One region of the Bacillus sp. NPDC077027 genome, then DNA from elsewhere that is predicted to be linked to it. Evidence: predicted binding sites of a transcription regulator. Region 1 holds the regulator's gene; each other region holds the start of a gene.
The links. Region 1 encodes LexA, which represses DNA repair genes until DNA is damaged. Its sites were predicted from a motif close to CGAACATATGTTCG; they were not measured.
Positions count from the first base shown of each region.

Region 2: the regulator LexA is predicted to act here: its motif matches at 4,024-4,037, upstream of recA (recombinase RecA).
Region 3: the regulator LexA is predicted to act here: its motif matches at 1,895-1,908, upstream of uvrB (excinuclease ABC subunit UvrB).

Region 1 covers NZ_JBNNIO010000007.1:32,276-40,700, forward strand. Annotated here, with positions in the region: gene ACQKEZ_RS17995 (glycosyltransferase family 39 protein) at 1-828, shown strand, start outside; gene ACQKEZ_RS18000 (NucA/NucB deoxyribonuclease domain-containing protein) at 1,078-1,452, shown strand; gene ACQKEZ_RS18005 (STAS domain-containing protein) at 1,626-2,474, shown strand; gene ACQKEZ_RS18010 (IseA DL-endopeptidase inhibitor family protein) at 2,515-3,060, opposite strand; gene ACQKEZ_RS18015 (hypothetical protein) at 3,349-3,786, shown strand; gene ACQKEZ_RS18020 (STAS/SEC14 domain-containing protein) at 3,918-4,295, shown strand; gene lexA (transcriptional repressor LexA) at 4,605-5,225, opposite strand; gene yneA (cell division suppressor protein YneA) at 5,382-5,693, shown strand; gene ACQKEZ_RS18035 (YneB family resolvase-like protein) at 5,711-6,358, shown strand; gene ACQKEZ_RS18040 (DUF896 domain-containing protein) at 6,428-6,658, shown strand; gene tkt (transketolase) at 6,848-8,425, shown strand, end outside.
Region 2 covers NZ_JBNNIO010000003.1:763,767-772,191, forward strand. Annotated here, with positions in the region: gene ACQKEZ_RS14300 (DUF3243 domain-containing protein) at 1-175, shown strand, start outside; gene ACQKEZ_RS14305 (DUF3388 domain-containing protein) at 305-1,096, shown strand; gene ACQKEZ_RS14310 (helix-turn-helix domain-containing protein) at 1,120-2,019, shown strand; gene pgsA (CDP-diacylglycerol--glycerol-3-phosphate 3-phosphatidyltransferase) at 2,084-2,665, shown strand; gene ACQKEZ_RS14320 (competence/damage-inducible protein A) at 2,682-3,932, shown strand; gene recA (recombinase RecA) at 4,111-5,151, shown strand; gene rny (ribonuclease Y) at 5,454-7,016, shown strand; gene ACQKEZ_RS14335 (TIGR00282 family metallophosphoesterase) at 7,106-7,900, shown strand; gene spoVS (stage V sporulation protein SpoVS) at 8,101-8,361, shown strand.
Region 3 covers NZ_JBNNIO010000002.1:370,826-379,250, forward strand. Annotated here, with positions in the region: gene uvrB (excinuclease ABC subunit UvrB) at 1-1,827, opposite strand, end outside; gene ACQKEZ_RS07500 (CsbA family protein) at 2,194-2,439, opposite strand; gene ACQKEZ_RS07505 (PEP/pyruvate-binding domain-containing protein) at 2,742-5,270, shown strand; gene ACQKEZ_RS07510 (TetR/AcrR family transcriptional regulator) at 5,358-5,930, shown strand; gene ACQKEZ_RS07515 (MFS transporter) at 5,972-7,306, shown strand; gene ACQKEZ_RS07520 (YncE family protein) at 7,607-8,425, shown strand, end outside.

The DNA.
Region 1 (8,425 bases):
GCAGGATTCTTTAGCATTGCAGGATTTTTCCATCATTATTATCTCATTATGCTTGCTCCGCCGATAGCAGCTCTGTGTGGAATTGGCTGGTATAAAATGAATGAACTATTCAAACAGAATATAACTTCGACGGCTTATCTGTTGCCAAGTGCAATCACTGTGACAGCCCTTTTCCAAGCATATATCTTAAGTGGTTATACTTCTCAAATCGGTAGCCTTTGGATGTATGTTATCGCAATTGTTGGTATTGGGCTTGCCGTCGCACTGATTGTCATGAGAGGGAAGAACGCCATCCAGAAACGCCTACCAGCCATTGCTTTTACTGTCTTACTTTTAACACCAGGCTTTTGGTCGGCAACTCCGATGATTTATGGGGGGAACAGTGTACTTCCAGAGGCAGGAGCTCAACTAGCATCCTCGCAAGGAGGAAACATGTTTACTTCTTCCACAGATGAAGGACTTCTCTCTTATTTAAGAAAGAACAATACAGGTGAAGAATACTTATTTGCAACCTTAACAACAGTTACAGCGGCACCATATATCATTGATGCTGATGAAAATGTCATGGCACTTGGAGGATTTAATGGAACGGACCCCATTTTGACAGTTAGTGAACTTAAGGAACTGATAAAAGAAGGAAAAGTGAAATACTTTCTTCTATCTGGTCACAATTCAGGAAACACTGAACTAGTTGAGTGGATTCAAAAGAACGGAACAGAAATTTCATCTGAACAATACAGCACTACTTCATCTAACAACACTAGCACACAAATGCCTAATATGGGCTCACAAAGTGGGACGTTATATGAAGTGAGCTTAAATGATTAAGCTACCCGAGAAAAGCTAGGGTAGCTTTTCTTTTGGATTGATCAATATAAAGTGCCCTTTGTTTACGGCTATTTTTCACGTTCAATAGCATCTTGCAAAAAACAGGTACATACATTGAAGAGACTGGATCTGGTCTTTTAAACAGACTGCTTCGGTTCATTGAAATGAGCGAAGGAGGTTCAAGTACCTGTGAATGTGATGAAAAGTCGGTTGGTCACAGTTGTACTTTGTTGTGTGGTCTTATTTGGTATGTTCGTTTTGGGATGGGGGCCTATTCATCAGGTCAAAGGAGCTGATCGATTTGATGATGTCGTTTATTTTCCGAAGCAACGCTATCCTGAAACTGGTGCTCACATTCAAGATGCGATCAGTCAAGGTCACTCTGATGTGTGTACAATTGATCGAGATGGGGCAGATGCCCGAAGAAAGGAATCATTAAAGGGGATTCCTACAAAACCTGGGTATGATCGAGATGAGTGGCCGATGGCTGTTTGCTTGGAAGGTGGAAAAGGAGCAAGTGTCAGGTATGTGACACCATCTGATAATAGGGGAGCAGGCTCATGGGTTTCCCATCAGATAAGCGGCTACCCTGATGGAAAGCGAGTATTGTTTATTGTGAGATAACGAGAATTCAAAGAAGGGTTAGTGAGAGTCTTTTTTATGTCTTGTTTAAGCCTATTTGATATAGCATGCGAAAAAGATTCAGTGGTACAATCAAAGAACGAGTAAAATAGACTTATCAGATATTGATCAATAGAAAAAAGTGAAGACAATTGAAATTGAAGGGGAAAGAGCCTATGGATAAGAATCGTGAATTATATCAATTTTTAATTGATCATGCTACGGAGCTAACGGAGAAATGGTATGAATCAATTGAGGATGATGATCCTGAATCAGTTTATCGATCGACAGACCCGACCGTAGTGTCTGAATTAAAACACCAAAATCAAGATTTTTATCAGCATTTTATCCGTGCGCTAATTGAAGATAAAACCTATTTGCACAGTGAATTTAAACAATGGTCAGAAAATTTAGCGAATGATCCAAAACATTTAAATACTCCGCTTGACTATGTGATTCGAGAATATATGTCAAATCAAAGAGTGGTACTTAGTTACCTAAAAAAATTCATCACACAACGACAAGGTGATATTGACATTGACCGAATTTTTTATTGGTACGACTTAATTGCTGAAGCTTATAATATCTCTATCCATGTCTTTATACAGCAATATGTCAAAAACACGACAGAAAAACTGATGGCCCAGCGGGATTTGATCTACGAACTTAGCTCTCCAGTCATTGTGTTAAAAAGTAATATTGCTTTATTGCCATTAGTTGGTGACATTGACACAGCAAGAGCAATAACCATTTTAGAAAATACATTAAAGCAATGCTCTCAAAAGGGTGTTCAACATTTATGTATTGATTTATCTGGTGTCGTCATTATTGATACGATGGTAGCCCATCAGATATTTGATCTTGTGACATCACTTCGTTTAATTGGGGTAGATACAACGATTTCAGGGATTAGACCAGAAATTGCGCAGACGGCTGTACAGTTAGGTCTCCCATTTAATGAATTTAATACCGCTTCATCTTTAGCGCAGGCAATAGAGCGTATGATCGAGTTTTCAGCAAAATAAAAACAGGTCTCTTTTTAATAGGAACCTGTTTTTTTGCGTGTTAGATGACAGCGTCAATTTTTGTGATTTTCCACTTGTTTTGGACTTTTTCATAAGTAACAGTTCGTTTGACTTTTCGTCCATCGAGTGTTGGCACTGTAAATTCGTATGTGCGAATGCTGGCTTTTTTAGAAACAATCTTAGGTGTAGCTTTATCCCAATTTAACATGTTGTCACCGTCGCCAACTGGAACAGCCATTTGTCCTTTATGAACAATAAAGTTATATTCTGTTAATCCATTGTTAATTGCTTTTTTTGTGAAAACTTCAGCTAAGTAGCTGTTCAATTTTTTCTTCGTGTTAAACGTTTTTGATAAGTAGTTATACTGCATGTTTTTATAATTGAACGTTTTTAATGTGTATTCTGGATGTTTGTCATTGATTTTATAACCAGACATTGCACTCCAAAAGTGTTCTCTTGCATTAAGTGCGATATGTAACGCTTCTTTATTTGTTAAGGTTACTGGTTTCTTGGAAGCGGCTAATGTAGTTGTTTGTAAAGAAATCATCAGAATAACTGCTGTTAAAAGAACAAATATTTTTTTCAAGGCGATTGCCTCCTTTTTTAATGAAAACTTCTTATGTTACAAATGTTACAATAATTACAGTTAGATTACAAGTGTTAAATATAAATGTTTTTTATTTCTTGTCATCTACTTATATAACGTTTGAGGAAGGATAAAAGTTTTCATTTTTTATTTTATTTTCTAGTTATCTTTAACCTTTCTAAAGAAGAACTAAACGTCTTTCAGAACGATTTCTTTATTTTGTTCAGAACTTTTTTGCTTTCGGTTCATATAATGTCGTGATGAATGTATCAGAAAGTGGTGCTAAATATGTATTATCCGTATGAAATGTCGTGGGATGGATACCAATATAGTAGACAGTTTCCAGGATGGCAGTCACTGCCAACTCCACAGGGAGGAGGACTTCCTACTTTTCCAATCGGTGGAGGAGGCACAACTCCAGGTGCAGGAGGGCAATCGCTGCCGCCAGCACCTGGCCAACAGATTATTTCACAGTATCAGCAGGCATTGACACAGCCACAAGGAGCGCAACAATTTGCAGCTCATCAGGGCGGAGGCCAACAAACAGTTCAATTCGCAGCTGGATGTAATAGACGCTGGACAATCGTTTTTCTGAGGAATGGTCAAGTATTTTTAATGTATGTGTTGTCATCACAGCCTTTTGGGCGGACAACTGGTTTTATTTGGCCTAACTTCACATTTGGTTCCTTCCCAAGTTCTAGTATTCTTGCATATTCTTGTTCTTAGAACGAAATAAAAGCCGGCTTTCATCAGATATGATGAAATACCGGCTTTTATCTATATTGCGTAAAAATGTATCCATATTGATTTTAAGGATTTTTTTGCGCATAATTGTCACTTAGGGAGATGATTCTAAGTTGAGGAAACAGAATATCAGCACAACAGTTTCAGAGGATTTAATTGTAACCCATCTAATAGGAAAGATTAAAACAGATGATGTGATTGAATGGTTTAATCACTTCGAGCGGGTTTGTCAGCAATTCATTGCTGAGGGCAGGAAATACAAGTTGTTGGTTGATAGAAAAGGATACGAACCAGATCATTTTTCAGTCCAAAAAACATGGAAAGATAAATTCTTTAATGAAACTATTTTGAATCACAGTAAGGCAATAGCGTTTCTTCTTGAAAAAGGAGAGATAATGGATTATTTACAACAATCTAACACAAAAGAATCTGTACAATTTTTTGATAATTATGAACAAGCCATCATTTGGTTGAACGAATATCCAAGATAAAACACTTATAGAACCAGTTGATCGAGATCAACTGGTTTTTGGTTAGAATATTGTTGTGACACAGTTCACTTTTATACAAGCTTAAAGCGCCATTTTATTCGAAGTTTTGTGTGCAAATGCGGGTGACAATATTAGTTCTCATAATGATTTCACCATTATATAAAACAAGAATACGAGATAGATAGGGTTTGTTTCTATTATGAAATTTGTTGGTATTTAAAGTAATTTTAGACACAAAAAAACCGCACTGCCAATTGTTCGATCGTGCCTAACAATTGGGATGCAGTTCATATCGCGTGTAGTCATTTATTAATGAATATTTCTAAATACACCAATCACTTTTCCTAGTATACTGACATTCTGTAAAATAATTGGTTCCATAGATGGGTTCTCTGGTTGAAGTCTAAAATGTGTTTCTTCTTTATAGAAACGTTTAACAGTTGCTTCATCTTCCTCTGTCATTGCCACCACAATATCCCCGTTGTTTGCAGTGCTTTGCTGACGCACGATGACATAGTCCTTGTCCAAAATGCCTGCGTCAATCATACTTTCACCCATAATTTCTAGCATAAATACTTGTTCATCAGGTGCTGCAAACGTTTCAGGCAATGGGAAGTATTCCTCTACATTTTCAATAGCAGTAATCGGCAGTCCAGCCGTTACTTTTCCAATGATAGGAACATTCATCACAGTGCTTTTAGGTATATTCATATTTTCATCATCAAGTATTTCAATTGCTCTTGGCTTCGTTGGGTCTCTTCTAATCAAACCTTTCGTCTCTAGTCTTGCTAAATGTCCATGGACAGTAGAGCTGGATGCAAGACCGACAGCTTCACCAATTTCACGAACAGAAGGTGGATAGCCCTTACTTCTTACTTCTTCCTTGATGAAACTAAGAATATCGAGTTGTCTTTTTGATAGCTTCGTCATCTTTTGCACCTCAAAACGTCAATTTTAAAGAAATTATAGCATGTTTTTCCTTGTAGTACAAACATAGGTTCGAAAAAAGCTGTTGACAGAAACATTTGTTCGTATTTATAATAAAATTAATATTACGAACAGACATTCTGTTAGGAGAGATTTAGTATGAGTATAAAAGAATCTTTTATTTTCGTTGGGTTGTTTTCGTTAATCGTCGGTGTACTTATCTCGCTTATTGCTTTAACAGGTCAAAATGATATGAATCAATATGTTAAAATAGAGGTGCAAAATGGTGATACTCTTTGGGGAATTGCCGATCAAGTGAATGATGGAAAATCAATTGACAAAAATGCATTTATTGATTGGGTAACAGAGAATAATGATCTAGCTTCTACAGATATTCAGCCAGGAGATGTACTTGTGATTCCTGTCAAGAAGGAGCACCCAGCTTTATATGAACTCGCGACAGTCCAATAGAAAGGTCGATTGATTGAATGAATGCAATAATTTATGCGAGAGTTAGTACAGTGAAAGAAGTACAAGAAACTTCGCTCAATAGACAGGAAGATGAGCTACTAAATTTAGCTGTTGCTCATCAGATGAATGTCATAAAAGTGATTAAAGAAAGAGCAAGTGGATATGATCTTGACCGTGACGGTGTTTTTGAAATGCTCACAACAATAAAAGAAGAAGAGATTGATGCTGTGTTAATTCAAGATGAAACACGTCTAGGAAGAGGTAAGGCGAAAATCGCGTTGCTCCACTGCCTGTTTAAAGAAAATGTGAAAGTATACAGTGTTTTTCATAGAGGAGAGCTTGAACTGTCTGAAGCTGATGAAATGGTGATAGAGATCGTAGGAGTGGTCGAAGAGTATCAGCGTAAAATTCATAATCTGAAAATTAAACGTGGTATGAAAAAAGCAGTTGAACGAGGGTATCGGCCAGAGCTTAATTTAAAACATCACCACCATGCACAAGGACGGGATCGTATTGAAGTGCCTATTTCAGAAATTGTACGTCTTCGAAAAAATAAAATGACATTTGCTGAAATTGCAGCTACCCTTCAAGGGCTTGGTTTTGATATCTCAAGAGCAACCGTTCACAGGCGCTATCAAGAATATGAAAGTGGACTCCTTCCTTAAAGCCTGATTTGTTGTAAAAAACAAAGATATTTAGTAGTATGAAGAGAAAAAATTTAAAAGGAGTTTGTCATGATTTCTAAAGAACAGCTTGCAAGGATTAATGAACTTTCAAAAAAATCCAAAGAGACTGGTTTAACAGATGAGGAAAAAGTAGAACAGAAGCATTTACGAGATGAATATTTAAAAGCCTTCCGTTCGTCCATGAAAAATACATTAAAAACGGTGAAAATCATTGATCCAGAAGGAAATGATGTCACACCAGAAAAATTAAAAAATGAAAGAAATCAACATCTCCATTAATATACATTTGATTTCTTATTTTTTGAAAAGATGAGAGGATATGTCTCATCTTTTCGTGTTTGCATAAGTTTTAAAACGATCGATAAACTAAATGAGACAAAATACTGCATTTTTCGGCGTGAAATAGTTGTGAAAAAAGGCCAGTAGATTTATGATAATGGTGTACACAAGTTACGGAAGGGGATTTATATGGAAACGATTGAATTGAAATCTATTGCAACAATACGTACGCTCTCCATAGACGCAATTGAAAAAGCTAATTCCGGTCACCCTGGAATGCCAATGGGTGCTGCTCCTATGGCATATGCTTTATGGACAAAGCATTTAAACGTTAGTCCAGAAAATCCAAGCTGGTTTAATAGAGACCGTTTTGTTTTATCTGCTGGTCATGGATCAATGCTTCTATACAGCATGCTGCATTTAAGCGGATACAATTTGAGCATTGATGATTTAAAACAATTCCGTCAATGGGGAAGCAAAACTCCAGGTCACCCTGAATTTGGTCATACTGAGGGTGTTGATGCAACAACTGGCCCACTAGGACAAGGAATTGCCATGGCTGTTGGAATGGCACTAGCCGAAAGACATCTTGCTGCCACTTATAATAAAGACAATTTTAATGTCGTTGATCACTATACATACAGTATTTGTGGAGACGGTGATTTAATGGAGGGCATATCCTCTGAAGCCTCTTCTTTAGCTGGTCATTTAGGGCTCGGCCGCTTAATCGTTCTTTATGATTCTAACGACATTTCTTTAGATGGTGACTTAGATCGTTCATTCTCTGAAAATGTGAAGAATCGCTTTGAAGCAATGAATTGGGAAGTGCTGTACGTAGAAGACGGCAATAATATTGAAGAAATTACTGCCGCTGTTGAAAAGGCGAAGCAAAGTGTAGACAAGCCTACATTGATCGAAGTGAAAACAACAATCGGTTTTGGATCTCCTAACCGTGCTGGTACTTCAGGTGTTCATGGAGCACCACTTGGTAGCGATGAAGCAAAACTGACGAAAGAAGCGTATTCTTGGACATTTGAAGAAGATTTCCATGTACCTTCTGAAGTGTACGATCATTTCCAAGCTGCTGTTAAGGACGCTGGAAAGAAAAAAGAAGCAGACTGGAATGAACTTTTCGCTTCTTATCAAAAAGAATACCCAGAGCTAGCAAAACAACTTGAGCTTGCAATCGAAGGGAAACTACCAGAGAACTGGGATCAAGAGATTCCTGTATACGAAGCAGGATCAAGCCTTGCCTCTCGTGCTTCATCTGGAGAAGTATTAAATGGCATTGCGAAACAAGTGCCATTCTTTATCGGAGGCTCTGCGGATCTTGCTGGATCTAATAAAACGACGATTAAGAATACAGATGATTTCGGTAGAAATAATTATGCTGGAAAGAACATTTGGTTTGGTGTTAGGGAATTTGCGATGGGTGCCGCTTTAAATGGTATGGCGTTACACGGAGGACTTCGTGTATTTGGTGGAACATTCTTTGTTTTCTCTGATTACTTAAGACCAGCTATTCGTCTTGCTGCATTAATGGGTCTACCTGTGACGTATGTCTTTACTCATGACAGTATTGCAGTTGGTGAAGATGGACCTACACATGAGCCAGTTGAACAACTAGCATCACTTCGTGCAATGCCAAATCTTTCTGTCATTCGTCCAGCTGACGGGAATGAAACAGCTGCAGCATGGAAGTTAGCTGTATCTTCAACTGACAAGCCAACAGCTCTTGTGTTAACTCGTCAAAACCTTCCTACGATT
Region 2 (8,425 bases), on a different contig from region 1:
TGATACAATCTCAAACCTTGCGTATGAAATTGGGGGTTATCTTGCCAATGAAGTAGAGTCGAAAAACGAGCAGGAAAAAGTACTTGCAGACCTTTGGAGCGTTGCCTCGGAAGATGAGCAGCGTGCGATTGCAAATATAATGGTCAAGCTTGTTGAAAATAATAGCTCGCACTAACAAAAAAGAGGGGACGTGAGCCTCTCTTTTTATTTTAGCTGTTTGGCAACATTGTGCTTTCTAATTAAGAGAAAATGCTTTATGATAAAGGAAGGTAAAAATTTGCCACAATGAAGGGGGTAATATCATTTGGCAAAGTTCGAATGGTATTTTGAATATGAGATACAAGTAAACCGTCCTGGACTTTTAGGAGATATTTCTTCTTTAATGGGGATGCTTTCTATAAATATTGTCACAATTAATGGTGTGGATATCTCAAGACGTGGTATGTTGCTTCGCTGCGATAACACTGATCAGATTAAGCGCCTTGAATCCATTTTAAACACAATGGAAACGATAAAAGTAACAAAGCTGAGAGAGCCAAAGCTACGTGATCGTTTGGCTGTTCGTCATGGGAGATACATTCAGCGAGATGCAGATGATAAAAAGACGTTCCGATTTGAAAGGGACGAGCTCGGTCTTCTTGTTGATTTTATGGCAGAGCTATTTAAAAAAGAAGGCCATAAGCTGATAGGGATTCGTGGAATGCCACGTGTTGGAAAAACAGAGTCAATTGTAGCTTCCAGTGTTTGTGCGAGTAAAAGATGGCTTTTTGTCTCATCTACACTTTTAAAACAAACCATTCGCAGTCAATTAATTGCGGACGAATATAGCCCAGATAACGTATTCATTATTGATGGAATTGTCTCAACAAGAAGAGGTTCTGAAAAACATTTGCAGCTTCTTCGTGAAATTATGAGATTGCCAGCAACGAAAGTGGTTGAGCACCCAGATATTTTTATTCAAAACTCAGAATATACAATGGATGATTTCGACTATATTATTGAACTGCGTAATAATGCAGGTGAAGAGATTACATATGAACATGCTGAAGAACCACAAGTGTTTGATCATTCTGGTTTTTCAGGTTTCGACTTTTAATATGCTAATGGTAGGTGTTTGTTTTGACTGAATTAGGAAAACGGCTCATAGAAGCCAGAGAGGAAAAAGGGGTGTCGCTGGATGACCTTCAGACGGCTACTAAAATCCAAAAGCGCTATTTGCAAGCAATCGAACAAGGGAACTATGACATCATTCCAGGGAAATTTTACGTTAGAGCGTTTATTAAACAGTATGCCGAAGCCGTTGGACTGAATGCTGAACAACTATTTGAAGAATATCGTAAGGATGTGCCAAGCACATACAATGATGAGGCTTCAGATAAATTGTCCAATATTAAGCCACAAAGAGAGCTTCCAAAGCCAGCATCAAAAGCATTAGAGCTATTGCCTACTGTATTAGTGATTGCGGGTATACTTGTTGTCATTGCCATCATTTACGTAATTGTCCAAGCAGTTAATAACGATAGTGGACAAAAAAACGCTCAGAAGGTGCCAGCGCAATCTGAAACGAAATATGAAGTGTCAGAAGATTCGTCACTTGCAAAAGATCAAAAGAAAAAAGAAAAAGCAGCCTCAAGCAAGAAAAAAGATGAGGCTCAAAAAGACGACTCAACAAAAGAAGATGAAGCTATCTCCATCAAAGCGACAAAGACAGAAGGTTCTACTACAACCTATGAAGTAGCTGGAGCTAGCGAGCTGGAGTTAGAAGTTTCTGCGACTCAAGCCTCTTGGTTACGTGTAAGGGATCAGTCTGGAGAAGTTCTAAAACTTGGCGAGTTAAAAGATGGAGAGTCTTATAAAACCGATATTTCCGATCTGTCGCAAGTGGATATTCGTCTTGGAAACGCCACAGGGATTGTCATAAAAATCAATGATGAAACGCTCAAGTACGAAATTGATCCAAAAAACACAATGACACAGAACATTGTGATTGTGAATAAAGAGAAGGAAAAGTCATCTTAAGCAAGTAGATGACTTTTCTTTTGTTCACACATATACATAAAATTTGTTTATTGGAGGATTTTTAATGTTTAACTTACCAAATAAAATTACACTTTCAAGGATCGCAATGATCCCTATCTTTATGATCATTATGTTAGCACCTTTTGATTGGGGTATGATACGTTTTGGCACTGTGAGTATTGAAGTCACGCACCTAGTGGGAGCGATTTTGTTTATTGTCGCCTCTACAACAGATTGGGTGGATGGCTATTATGCACGTAAGCTAAATCTTGTTACAAATTTCGGGAAATTCCTTGACCCACTTGCAGATAAATTGCTTGTTTCTGCGGCGTTGATTATACTTGTTCATTATCACCTCACACCTGCATGGATGGCGATCGTGATCATAAGTCGCGAGTTTGCTGTGACCGGTCTTCGTCTTGTACTTGCAGGAACGGGAGAAGTTGTGGCGGCAAATATGCTTGGAAAAGTAAAGACTTGGGCACAAATCATTGCCATTTCAGCACTTCTTTTGCACAATTTACCGTTTGAACTCGTTTCATTCCCATTCGGTGATCTTGCGATGTGGGTGGCTGTATTCTTCACAGTTGTATCAGGATGGGATTATTTTGTGAAAAACTGGGAAGCACTAAAGAATTCAAACTAAAAGGGACGTGAACGCTTTGAAGTCAGAGAGAAAAGCAGAGATCATTGCAGTCGGTTCAGAACTTTTGCTAGGGCAAATTACGAATACGAATGCACAATTCATCAGCAAACAGCTAGCTGAAATGGGGGTAAATGTTTATTTCCATACAGCAGTTGGTGACAATCCAGAGCGTTTAAAACAGGCGATTCGTATCGCACAAGAGAGATCAAACTTGATCATCTTTTCTGGTGGTCTTGGACCAACAAAAGACGATCTAACAAAAGAAACGATTGCAAGCACCCTTGGAAAAGAGCTTATCTTAAACGAGGAAGCTTTTGAATCGATTGAAGACTATTTCAAAAAAACAGACCGCACCATGTCACCGAACAATCGGAAGCAGGCGCTTGTACTTGAAGGCTCTGATGTACTCGTTAACCGCTTTGGTATGGCTCCCGGCATGTTTATCAATCAAGACGATACATTTTATATGCTTCTTCCTGGTCCGCCTAGTGAGCTGCATCCGATGTTTGAAAATGAAGCCAAACCGCTTATTTTAGAGAAGCTTGGTTCAAATGAAAAAATCGTTTCAGTTGTCCTACGCTTCTTCGGTATCGGTGAATCTCAACTTGAAACGGATCTTGAAGATTTGATCGATGCGCAGACAAATCCAACAATCGCACCTCTTGCGGCTGATGGTGAAGTTACACTAAGATTAACTGCAAAACATGCTGATGAAGAGGAAACAACACGTCTTTTAAAAGAAACAGAAACAAGAATTTTAAAGCGTGTTGGTAAATACTTTTACGGATATGATGACACTTCGTTAGTTAAAGAGCTATCAAAAGCGCTTCACGAAGACAAACGAACAGTGGCTGCAGCTGAAAGTCTGACAGGTGGTCTTTTTTCTGAATGGCTTACAGATGTAAGTGGGGCGACATCCATTTTTAAAGGAAGTGTCGTCTGCTATACAAATGAAATCAAACAGCGTGTGCTTGGTTGCAAGGAAGAAACGCTTTCTACATATGGTGCTGTCAGCAGACAATGTGCCTTGGAACTAGCCGAGGGTGCGAGGACGCTAATAGGTAGCGATATTGGCATTAGTTTTACAGGAGTGGCTGGACCTGATACGCAAGAAGGACATCCTGCTGGCAAAGTATTTATTGGCCTTTCAACAAAAGAAAGCACAGAGGTCTATGAATTCATGTTTGCAGGAAGCAGGTCAGGTATTCGCAAACGAGCTGTTAAGTATGGCTGCCATCATTTGCTCAAATTATTAAAAGAAAGCTAATTTTGATTTTTAGCCGGTTTGCTCCTTTATATAATCTATTTTCTTCTAATAGAAAATAGTATTTTCTAAGATTTTCTGCCAAGAAAAAATCCGAATATGTGTTCGATTTTTTCTTGGCAAATGACTTTAAACAAGGTATAGTATAGATAGTGGAATTGATAAAGGAGGAAACAATAGAATGAGTGATCGTCAAGCAGCCTTAGATATGGCTCTTAAACAAATAGAAAAACAGTTTGGTAAAGGCTCTATTATGAAACTAGGAGAGCGAACAGATACACGTATTTCAACAGTGCCAAGTGGTTCATTAGCACTTGATACGGCACTAGGAATAGGCGGATATCCGCGTGGACGTATTATCGAAGTTTACGGTCCAGAAAGCTCTGGTAAAACAACAGTTGCTCTTCATGCAATTGCTGAAGTTCAGCAGCAGGGAGGACAAGCGGCATTTATTGATGCAGAGCACGCACTAGATCCTGTTTATGCTCAAAATCTAGGTGTAAACATCGATGAACTACTTCTATCACAGCCTGATACTGGAGAACAAGCACTTGAAATTGCTGAAGCACTTGTACGCAGTGGCGCAGTTGATATTGTTGTTATTGACTCTGTTGCCGCACTTGTTCCTAAGGCAGAAATTGAAGGGGACATGGGAGATTCACATGTAGGTCTTCAAGCGCGTCTGATGTCACAAGCACTACGTAAACTTTCTGGTGCGATTAACAAATCAAAAACAATTGCTATATTTATCAACCAAATTCGTGAAAAAGTGGGCGTTATGTTCGGAAACCCAGAAACAACTCCTGGTGGACGCGCACTCAAATTTTATTCTTCTGTTCGTTTAGAAGTTCGTCGTGCTGAGCAGCTTAAACAAGGTAACGATATTATGGGGAACAAAACAAGAATCAAAGTCGTTAAAAACAAAGTAGCTCCGCCATTCCGTATAGCAGAAGTAGACATTATGTACGGAGAAGGAATTTCCAAAGAAGGCGAAATCATTGATCTTGGAAGCGAACTAGATATTGTTCAAAAGAGTGGCGCTTGGTATTCATATCAAGAAGAACGTCTTGGACAAGGTCGAGAAAATGCCAAGCAGTTCTTGAAAGAAAACAAAGATATCCTTCTTATGATCCAAGAACAGATCAGAGAGCACTATGGTTTGGATACAAATGGAGTTAAATCAACTGAAGAAGCTCAAGAAGAAATGGAGTTAACTGACTAAAAAGACGCTGAAAAGCGTCTTTTTTTTACAATTACATGACAGCCATCATGACAAAAGATATGGGTTTGCTTCAGATAACGACTTACGCCTCAGCCTGACTAGCTTGACAAGTATTTCTGACACAATTACAATGGAAATGTATCACTTGTTTTTCTTAACATGATTGATAACTAATTAAAACTTGACAAGGGCAGTGAGGTTCTCATTCCCTGTGAAGGCCCTGTATGTTGAGACAAAAGACAATGTACATGCCGACACTTTAATTTAGTAAAACCAAGTTCATAGCAAGAGGAGGTGAAAATATGTCGCCTACGATGTTTACAATCATCTCCATTTTGCTGAGCCTAATCTGTTTAGTTGTTGGCTACTTTGTTCGTAAAACCATTGCAGAAGCAAAAATATCCGGCGCAAGAAACATGGCCGAACAAATTGTTGAAGATGCAAAGCGTGATGCGGAAGCATTGAAAAAAGAAGCACTCTTGGAAGCGAAAGATGAAATTCATTCGTTTCGTGTAGAGGCTGAGCAAGAAGTTCGTGAAAGACGTAATGAGCTTCAAAGACAAGAAAACCGTTTACTGCAAAAAGAGGAAAATCTTGATCGCAAGGACGAATCTTTAGATAAACGGGAATCCCTGTTGGAGAAGAAAGATCATTCTCTGCATGAACGACAACAACATATTGAAGAGATGGAAAGCAAAGTGGATGATATGATTCGTTTGCAGAAAGCGGAGCTAGAGCGTATTTCTAGTCTAACCCGTGATGAAGCGAAGCAAATCATTCTGGATCAGGTTGAAAATGAGCTTTCCCACGACATTGCAATCATGACGAAAGAAACTGAAAACCGAGCGAAAGAAGAGGCTGATAAAAAAGCAAAAAACATTCTTTCACTTGCGTTACAGCGTTGTGCGGCTGATCATGTAGCTGAAACAACGGTATCGGTAGTCAATCTTCCAAATGATGAGATGAAAGGTCGTATTATCGGACGTGAAGGACGAAATATCCGTACACTAGAAACATTAACGGGGATTGACCTCATCATTGATGATACGCCTGAAGCTGTTATCCTATCGGGCTTTGATCCGATTAGACGCGAAACAGCAAGGATAGCTCTCGATAAGCTAGTCCAGGATGGCCGCATTCATCCTGCACGAATTGAAGAAATGGTAGAGAAATCTCGCCGTGAAGTAGATGATTATATTCGTGAAATGGGTGAACAAACTACTTTTGAAGTAGGTGTTCATGGCCTACATCCGGATCTAATCAAAATTCTCGGTCGTTTGAAATTCCGTACAAGTTATGGACAAAATGTCTTGAAGCACTCTATGGAAGTTGCGTATTTAGCAGGTCTCATGGCTTCAGAGCTTGGAGAAGATGCGAAACTTGCAAAACGTGCAGGTCTCCTGCATGACATCGGAAAAGCCATTGACCATGAAGTCGAAGGAAGCCACGTCGAAATCGGTGTTGAGCTTGCGACGAAATATAAAGAACATCCTGTTGTGATTAACAGTATTGCATCTCACCATGGTGACCAAGAGCCGACATCTATTATTGCTGTTCTTGTAGCAGCAGCTGATGCATTGTCTGCGGCTCGCCCAGGTGCAAGAAGTGAAACACTTGAAAATTACATTCGGAGACTTGAGAAATTAGAAGATATCTCTGAATCTTATGAAGGTGTTGAAAAATCGTTTGCGATACAAGCAGGACGTGAAGTGCGAATTATGGTGAAGCCTGATTCCATTAATGATCTTGAGGCTCATCGTCTAGCAAGAGATATTCGCAAGCGAATTGAGGACGAGCTTGATTACCCTGGCCACATTAAGGTTACGGTCATTCGAGAAACTCGCGCAGTAGAGTATGCAAAATAGAGCGGTGCGCTTAGCGCCGCTTTATTTTTTTATGTAAATGTGCAACACTTAGAAGACGTTAATTTACGAAAGAAAGGATCTCAGACTACATGAAAATTTTATTTGTTGGAGATATTGTAGGTTCACCTGGTAGGGAGACCTTAAAAGAATACTTGCCAAAATTAAAGAAAAAGTATCAGCCGCACTTTACCATTGTCAATGGAGAAAATGCGGCACATGGAAAAGGACTTACAGAAAAGATTTATCGCGAACTATTACAATCAGGAGCAGACGTATTGACCATGGGGAATCACACATGGGATAAAAGAGAAATCTTTGAATTTATTGACGATGCTGCGAATATTGTACGTCCTGCCAACTTCCCAGAGGGTACACCTGGAAAAGGACTAACTTTTTTGAAGAAGCAAGGAAAAGAACTGGCTGTGATCAACTTGCAAGGCCGTACCTTTTTACCACCAATTGATTGCCCTTTTCAAAAAGTAGATGAATTGATTGCTGAGGCTATGAAGCGAACACCATACATTTTTATTGATTTTCATGCGGAAGCAACAAGTGAAAAGCAAGCAATGGGGTGGTATACGGATGGTCGAGCATCGTGTGTTGTAGGAACACATACCCATGTTCAAACAGCGGACAATCGAGTGCTACCAAAAGGGACGGCCTATATTTCTGATGTTGGTATGACAGGTCCTTATGATGGGATTTTAGGTGTGGACAGAGAAACCATTATAAAACGTTTTAAAACAAGTCTACCAGTTCGATTTGAAATTGCGGATGGCCGCACAACTTTGAGTGCAGTGATAGTAGAAATTGACGAACAGTCGAAAAAAGCTGTCAAAATTGATCGAATTTTGATTAATGATGACCATATTTTCTTTGAATAAAAATTCACATATTTATTTCAGAAAAATATTAATGAGAAAGAAGGAATATGCGCCCTCTATCGTGAATATAGTAAAAATGGAAGGTATCCTGCTATTTTTGAAAAGCATTTTGGGGATGGATTTTCAAAAATAGTAACATCTAATAATGATTGTTCTAATGAACACTCACTTATCCATTGTAAATTTAAGGGGGAGCAGAAATGGAAATTTTAAAAGTTTCAGCAAAATCAAATCCGAATTCAGTAGCGGGAGCATTAGCTGGAGTTTTGCGAGAACGCGGTGCAGCGGAAATTCAGGCGATAGGTGCTGGAGCGCTGAATCAGGCGGTAAAGGCGGTCGCAATTGCAAGGGGATTTGTTGCACCAAGCGGAGTAGATTTAATATGCATTCCTGCCTTTACTGACATTCTTATCGATGGTGAAGAAAGAACAGCGATCAAACTGATTGTTGAGCCTCGATAATTCTAATTTTATTATTTTCAACCTGCTTACATCTTGTAAGCAGGTTGTTTTTGTTTACCGAGAT
Region 3 (8,425 bases), on a different contig from region 1:
TTCGTACTCTTCTGTATCTTCAAGGACAGTTGTAGCTTTAATGACATCCCGTATTTTCTTATTAATGGTTTGTGGTGTAATCCCATACTTCACGTTATACGCTTCCTGCTGTTCACGACGACGTTTCGTCTCATTGATGGCAATATCCATCGATTTCGTCATACGATCAGCATACATAATCACTCGGCCTTCAGCATTCCTCGCCGCACGACCAATGGTCTGAATAAGCGAGCGCTCCGAACGAAGAAATCCTTCTTTATCCGCATCTAAAATGGCAACAAGCGAAACCTCTGGAATATCTAATCCTTCACGCAGTAAGTTGATCCCAATAAGAACATCAAATTTCCCAAGACGCAGATCACGAATAATTTCAATTCGCTCTAGGGTCTTAATTTCAGAATGAAGATAATTGACCTTTATGCCTATTTCTTTTAAGTAATCAGTCAAATCCTCGGACATTTTCTTTGTTAATGTGGTTACAAGCACACGTTCATTCTTTTCTACACGTGCATTGATTTCACCGATTAAATCATCAATTTGTCCTTCTATCGGTCGCACCTCAATGATCGGATCAAGCAAGCCGGTTGGGCGAATAATTTGTTCAACGACTTCAGGTGTATGCTCAAGCTCATAAGGACCAGGCGTTGCAGAAACATGAACAATGTGATTAATGTGCTTTTCAAACTCATCAAATGTTAACGGTCTGTTATCAAGTGCAGACGGCAAACGGAACCCATGATCAACTAACACTTGCTTCCTTGCTTGGTCACCATTATACATCCCGCGAATTTGCGGAAGTGTCACATGGGACTCATCTACAACAATCATAAAATCATCCGGAAAATAATCTAGCAGTGTGTAAGGTGTTGAACCAGCAGGTCTTAACGTGAGATGTCTTGAATAGTTTTCGATACCAGAGCAAAAACCCATTTCTCTCATCATCTCAAGATCATACCTTGTTCGCTGTTCGAGACGCTGTGCTTCAAGAAGCTTTCCATTTTCACGAAGCTTTTCAAGCTGTTCCTCTAACTCTTGTTCAATATTGATAATGGCTTTTTCCATTTTTTCTTCTCTTGTAACGAAATGGGATGCTGGGAAAATGGCCACATGATCTCTTTCTCCAAGAATTTCACCAGTTAATGCATCTACTTCACGAATGCGTTCGATTTCATCACCGAAAAACTCCACTCTAATACAATGCTCGTCTCGTGAAGCAGGGAATATTTCAACAACATCTCCTCGGACTCGGAAAGTTCCTCGCTGAAAATCTATATCATTACGAGAATACTGAATGTCGACAAGTTTGCGGAGTAACTGATTTCGTTCAATTTCCATTTCTGTACGTAAAGAAAGCACGAGCTCTCGGTACTCCTCTGGAGAACCTAATCCATAAATACAGGAAACACTCGCAATAATGATGACATCTTTTCGTTCAAATAAAGAGGACGTCGCTGAATGTCTTAGCTTGTCTATCTCATCATTAATGCTTGCATCCTTTTCAATAAATGTATCCGTTTGAGGAACATATGCCTCAGGCTGATAATAGTCATAGTAGCTTACAAAATATTCAACAGCATTGTTCGGGAAAAAATCCTTGAACTCACTGTATAGCTGTCCAGCAAGCGTTTTGTTGTGTGCAATGACAAGCGTCGGTTTGTTCACTTCCTGAATCAAATTCGATACAGTAAACGTCTTCCCTGTACCTGTAGCACCTAACAATGTTTGATGCTGCTTGCCTTGCCGAATGCCTTCTACAAGCTCTACAATCGCTTTTGGCTGATCCCCTTGTGGCTTATAGTTAGAAACTAATTCAAAGCGGTCACTCACATAAAAGCCTCCGTTTCGTTACGAAATCTTTCTATTGAATATATTATCATAAAAGAACACAAAAATACGAACTAAAGTTCGTGTCATTTTAATTTCCAGTGATGTTATACCCTATACCTCATATCAGATAACCTCTTCTACATTGGTATAAAGTTCTTAGGAAAAACCTTCTTTTCAGTATGGGACAATCTGAGTTGAGATATTCGATGTGAAACCTTGATTCATAATAGTCTTGTAAATAAAAAACTGCACCCACTGTTGTTTTAAACAAAGTGAGTGCAGTATATTGTCCTGTTTTACAAAAAAAAGAAAGCCTCTCACCCAATTCATATCGGTAAGCACGCCTCAGTCTTATGAAAATAAAAATCATTGATTCTTTTCTGCTCTTTCTCTTTTTTCAATTTCTTTTTTCGCCATGTACAATGCTCCAGCAACCAAAGAAATAATATCCAGACCAACTATGAAATACGTCTCTGTATAGCCCTTCATATAAGAGGCAAATAAAAGCGCTGCTGTTAAAGCAATGCCGACATAGTGATTGTAGGTAACCTTTGAAAATAATACAACAAGCAGGAAAGGAAAAACGAGTGCAAATATGGCTTTTGTAATCACAAAAACCCTCCCTCTACTATGATCTACTCCCTTGATTATAGTAAAGATTGGCATAATGAACAATTCACAGTATACAATTTCTTACGATTTTCTTTATAGCCTGCCAGCAACAGTATGATATACAAGTGTTTTTCTACTGAAAAATATCCCACATAGTGTAAATGTCCCCTTTTAAAAGATGGGTCTTTCCGACTTTGACATTTACAACCAAATAACCCTATCATTGAGAATGATAGTGCGCACTATCATTTTTTAAAAAAATAGATGAAAAACATTGGCTATTTGGATAAGGGGGCATTCCCATGTATTCAGTTTTATTCAGTGAAGCTGAAGAATCAGCAACACTAGCAGGTGCAAAAGGCGTTAACCTCATTAAATTAAACAATAGTGGTCTACCTGTACCGGATGGATTCATTATCACAACTTCAAGTTTCGCAAACTTTCTCACATATAACGAGTTGCATCCTAATGAAGAGAACCTGGTTCAAAAAATCAAAGAAGGCCAATTTCCTCAACAAATGCAAGAAGAACTGCTGGCATCGCTTCGGACATTGATTGAATCGTATCCGTCAGTTGCCGTTCGTTCATCATCCGTTGCAGAGGATCTTGAAGGCGCATCATTTGCTGGACAATACGAAACATATTTGAATATCAAAACAGATGAAGAATTTTTGCTTCGTGTAAAAGAATGCTGGTCATCCTATTTCGCAGCCAGAGTAAATCATTATAAAGAAAAGATGACTGAATTCGAAGACAGCCCCCCACTTATGGCAGTTGTCGTTCAAGGCTTGATTCACTCAGATGTATCAGGTGTCATATTCAGTCAACATCCTGTTTCTGGAAACACAAATCAAATCATGATTACCGCAAGCTACGGTTTAGGTGAAGCAATTGTCTCAGGTATGGTGACACCTGATACTTTTATTATTGATAAACATAACTTCACTATTGAAAAAAAACTTGGCACAAAAGAAATTCAAATGGTGCCACACGAGGAAGGTGTTCTAAAACAACCAATTTCAACTACACTAGCAAACCAATATTGTCTTCATGATGAAAAACTATTAGAAATTGCAGAAATCACAAAACAGACCGAAGAATTATATGGACATGGAATTGATTTAGAGTTCGGCATTTCGGATGGTGAGTTTTATTTACTTCAAGCAAGGCCCATTACTTCCATCGGTAAACATACCGGAAATGATACAAGAGATTTTCACCTTCGTCCCGAAGAACTTCAAGATTTTTGGATATCAATGGATGACCATATGCCAGGTCCAACAAGCCCTCTGTTCTCAAGCTTCATCATTCCTGCTTTGAAGATAGGGATGAGAAGAAATGCAGAGAAATACAAGGTTGCGGATTTAAACATCAGAAATATTAAACTTTATAGTGGGCACATTTTTGCTTCTCCCGCTCATAATGAAATGGAAACTGCAAACGAATCCGTCATCGATCCTTCTATCATTGAAACATTGCCTCTTATTAGTGAGCGAATGTATCAGATTTTAGAAAAAAACTTTTTCCCTTTTTACAAATCGTTAGATGAGAAAATAAACCAACCTCTATCAGTCGAGGAAGCAATAAAAGGCTTTGAAGAATTAAAGGCTTTTTACATCCAAGCCTATGATGATCATTTTGATATTGTTGTGCCACAAATGATATTATCAGCAGTGCTTGAAGACATGTTATTGACCTATACCGGCGACCCAAAAGTTATCATGAAGCTTCATGAAATGCTAATTGGGAAGATGAACAAATCACTTGAAACAGACAAAGAACTCGATTACTTATCACAGGAGGCAAGACAAGATACAGAGCTGTTATTCGCTTTTACAAATAGTCAATCTAATGAAGAACTCCTTTCTACGTTAAGGCAATCGGACAGAGGAATAGCATTTTTAGTCAAACTTCAAGAATTTTTAAATACTTTTGGCTGGCGATCTGTCAGAAGCCATGACTTTATTGAAGAAACATGGTTTGAAAATCCAACCTTCGTGCTAGATATTATTAAAAACAATATCCAACACAATAGTAACTTTGACAAAGAGTTTGAACGTGCGGTCGAAAAAAGAAAAGAGATTTATCAGCAAATGATAAGTAGCATTGAAGACGATCAGTTTAAATCAAAATTTGATGAATTATATCAGTTTGCATTACGGGCGGCAAACGTAAGAGATGATCATCATTTTTACATTGATGCCATGCTTGATGCTAAAGCAAGACTGTATTTGTTGAAAATTGGAGAGATTCTAAATCAAAAACAAGCCATCAATAATAAAGAGGATATTTGGTACTTATATGATGATGAGGTTCAAAACGCACTAACAACATCGACAAAGTATCAATCAATAGTAGATTTAAGAAAAGAAGAAATGGCGGAAAATGAACTTATTCAGCCCCCAACATATACTGGTTCCCCGACTGAAGAACAGATGCAGCAAGTCGAAAAAATGCTAGGTTCTTTGGAAGAACATGAAAATAATACTGATGACGTCATCTATGGTGTGGGATCTTCAAGTGGGATCGTTTCAGGACAGGTAAAGGTCATTCAAAGTGCTGATGAATTTTCTGAGTTTAAAAAGGATGACATATTAGTTTGTAAAACGACAACACCTATTTGGACGAGTCTTTTTAGAGATGCTAAAGCCGTTATTACAGATGCAGGTAGCATTTTATCTCACTCAGCTATCATCGCACGAGAATATATGATTCCAGCAGTGTTAGGCACAAGAGTCGCCACATCGAAACTACAAACAGGGGACATTGTGACAGTGGATGGCACAAACGGGCGTATTCAAATCATGGAGCGTTATCCTTTGACAGAATAATGTCCTTTTGGCTCTTATTGGCTGTCATAGATTTTATCTGTATACTTACTTTGACGCTAACACATTCATGATACGAGGTGAGTATACTTGTTGAAATCTACCAGTCAACGAATCGTCAGTGCCACTATGGACCTGATTTCTGAAAAGGGCTATCAAAAAACAACGACAAAAGAGATTGCAGCAAAAGCAAATGTGAGTGAAGCTACTATTTTTCGTAACTTCAAAAATAAACGAGGCATCGTAGTTGCCATTATGTCAATGAAGTCCAAACCGACAACTACCATAGCGGCTGAATTCAAGAGCGATTTATATCATGATCTAAAATATCTTGGGACATGTATACTTGAAGATTTAACTTCAAAAAAAGAGTTCATCTTTATCAGCCTAAGAGAACCAGAGATGTTTAAAGATTTAACCAATCATGAAAAAATATACCCGCAAGAACTGCGAGAAATGCTGATACAGTATTTCAAAACAATGAGCGAGAAAAACATCGTATTAAAAGGACATGAAGACATCTATGCAGATATTTTCATCAGTACGTACTTCGGCTATTTTGTTCAACAGCTTGAAAAAGACATACGTTTGGTATTAACAAACAAAGACGATTTAATTGAGCAATGCACACAAATCTTTATGAGAGGAATTTCCCCCACATAACGGGAGAAATTCTTCTTTTTTCACAGAGGTGAGCAAAAATATTGAGTATGAAAAAAGAAAACCTAATTATTTTGTCCTTATTGTTGGGCGCTATATTAGTTCCGATTAACTCAACAATGATTGCTGTCGCACTTTCTTCAATGTCTACCTATTATGAAAAATCACTGACAGATATCACATGGGTCGTAACCATTTATCTCATCATCATGGCGGTTACCCAACCAATTGCCGGTAAATTAGGTGATATATATGGCCACCGTAAAATGTATTTATTCGGGGTGACTTTGTTCCTCATTGGATCCATCGGATGCGCCTTCGCTCCAAATCTAGCTGTTCTAATTGTATCTCGATCTATTCAAGCAGCAGGTGGAGCTGTTCTTACACCAAACAGTATCGCAGTCATTCGATATGCTGTATCTGAAAAGAAATTATCTAAAACCATGGGTTATTTTGGCTTTGGTGCAGGAATAGGCGCTGCTCTTGGACCATTAATCGGCTCTATTTTAATTCAATCTTTCGATTGGCATTCTATTTTTCTAGTTAACATACCTTTTTTAATCATCACACTCGTGACTGGATTGTTCTTAATACCTAAAATGGAACATCCAACTCGAAAAGCGACGGTTGATATACTAGGTTCAATCTATTTAACAATCGGAATTACAGCTATTATTTTGTTAAGCAAAAGCCAAGGGCTTCAAGAGTATACATTATATGGTGTATTAGCCCTCATCATCACTCCACTCTTTTTTAGACATGAGCTTAAAACAAACAATCCAATAATAGATATGTCACTGTTTAAAAACCGAACGTTTACAAATGCCAACCTGTCCATCATGCTTAGCAACTTTGTCATGTACGCAATTCTTCTGATCATGCCATTGTTTATGGAAAAACAATTAGCACTGACAACTACACAAAGCGGAATGATCCTTTCAATCTTTTCACTTTGCATGTCTATTAGTGGACTGATTGGTGCACGACTTCATCCGAAACAAGGCGCAAAAAAAATGATTAGTTGCTCATTCTTTTTTCTTACATTGTCTGGTGTGATGCTCATTCTTTTAAGTGCGTACCCTTCTGTTCCTTTTCTAGTAGTGGTTTTGATTGCTGGAGGAATTTCCTCTGGGATTGGCATGACTAGCATGCAGATGGCATCGTTAACATCCGTCGATCAAAGTATGTCTGGCTCAGCGTCAGGTATATTTTCGACCTTTAGATATTTTGGCAGTATTACCTCTTCTACATTAATTGGCTTAATCAGCGGGTATCACACCTTGTTTATTATTTTAATGAGTGCTGGAATTGTTGGCCTATTCTTATCTATGCGTTTAAAAAAAGATGCTTTGAATCAGTCAACTGAGCACTCTGCTTAATGCAAGCCTTTCGCTCCGAAATTCTTATTTCAAAGCGGAGGGCTTGTTCTCTTCTCTCATTCTCCATCAATTTTTGACCACTATAGCTGTAAAACTTTCTACATGCAAATCTTAAAAATAACATCTTAATGGGTACACTTATCAAAAATACATATCAAAAAATAGCTTTCACTTAAAGTTTCTTTTCATTTACGCTTACAAAAAGAGATTTTGAATCCTTCACGTAGTGATAACTTCGATTTTTTTTCACAATTTTATGGTATGCTTTTTTTAAAATAAAGGACGCAAAGGAGCAGACGAATGAAGCGTTTCAAATATTACGTGATATGTATATTAGCTCTGTTGTTTTTTGTCACAGGCTGTCAATACAATCACCAATTCACACCACCTAGCAGCTCTCAATCAATAGCTGTTATCTCCCAATTGAAAAAAGCATCCTTTTCAATTGTCGATCTTCATAAGAACAAGCTTTTATCTTCTATTGATCTAAAACACCCACTGACAGATCTTATTCAAATAAACAGCAACCAAATAATTGCAACAAGTAAAGAGGATGAATCACTAATTGAAATTGATTTAAATAAGGGAACATCTACACAATATATGGAGGTGCATAGAGGACTTACTTCTCTAGCATACGATCCAGCTTCACATACTTTATTTGTTGCTGATTCAGAGGAAAACCTGATTCATTTTATCGATATGAAGAAAAAAAAGGTGAAAACAACGGTTAAAACAGGAAAGCTCCCCTCTTCAATGGTTTTTTCTCCATCAGGTGAATTGTTTGTTTTAAATGCTGAGAGCAACACAGTTTCAATTATAGATACAACCAAAGCAAAAACAGTTCGTACGATTTCCGTGCTCGATCGCCCCTCAGGTATTCATTACGATGGACATTCTATTTGGGTGGGTGGTCATGGCAGAACAGGCACCTTAAATAAAAGTATATTTGCTTACGATCCAGACACGGGAGAACGCCAAAAAGAAATAAAATTAGGCGTCATGCCTGTAGCATTCTTTGCAGAAAAGGATTCCTCTGTTCTTTACGTATTGTGTCATGGAGACCATGTACTATATAAAGTAAATACGGAAACAGGCAAACTGCTCGGTTCTGTTGAA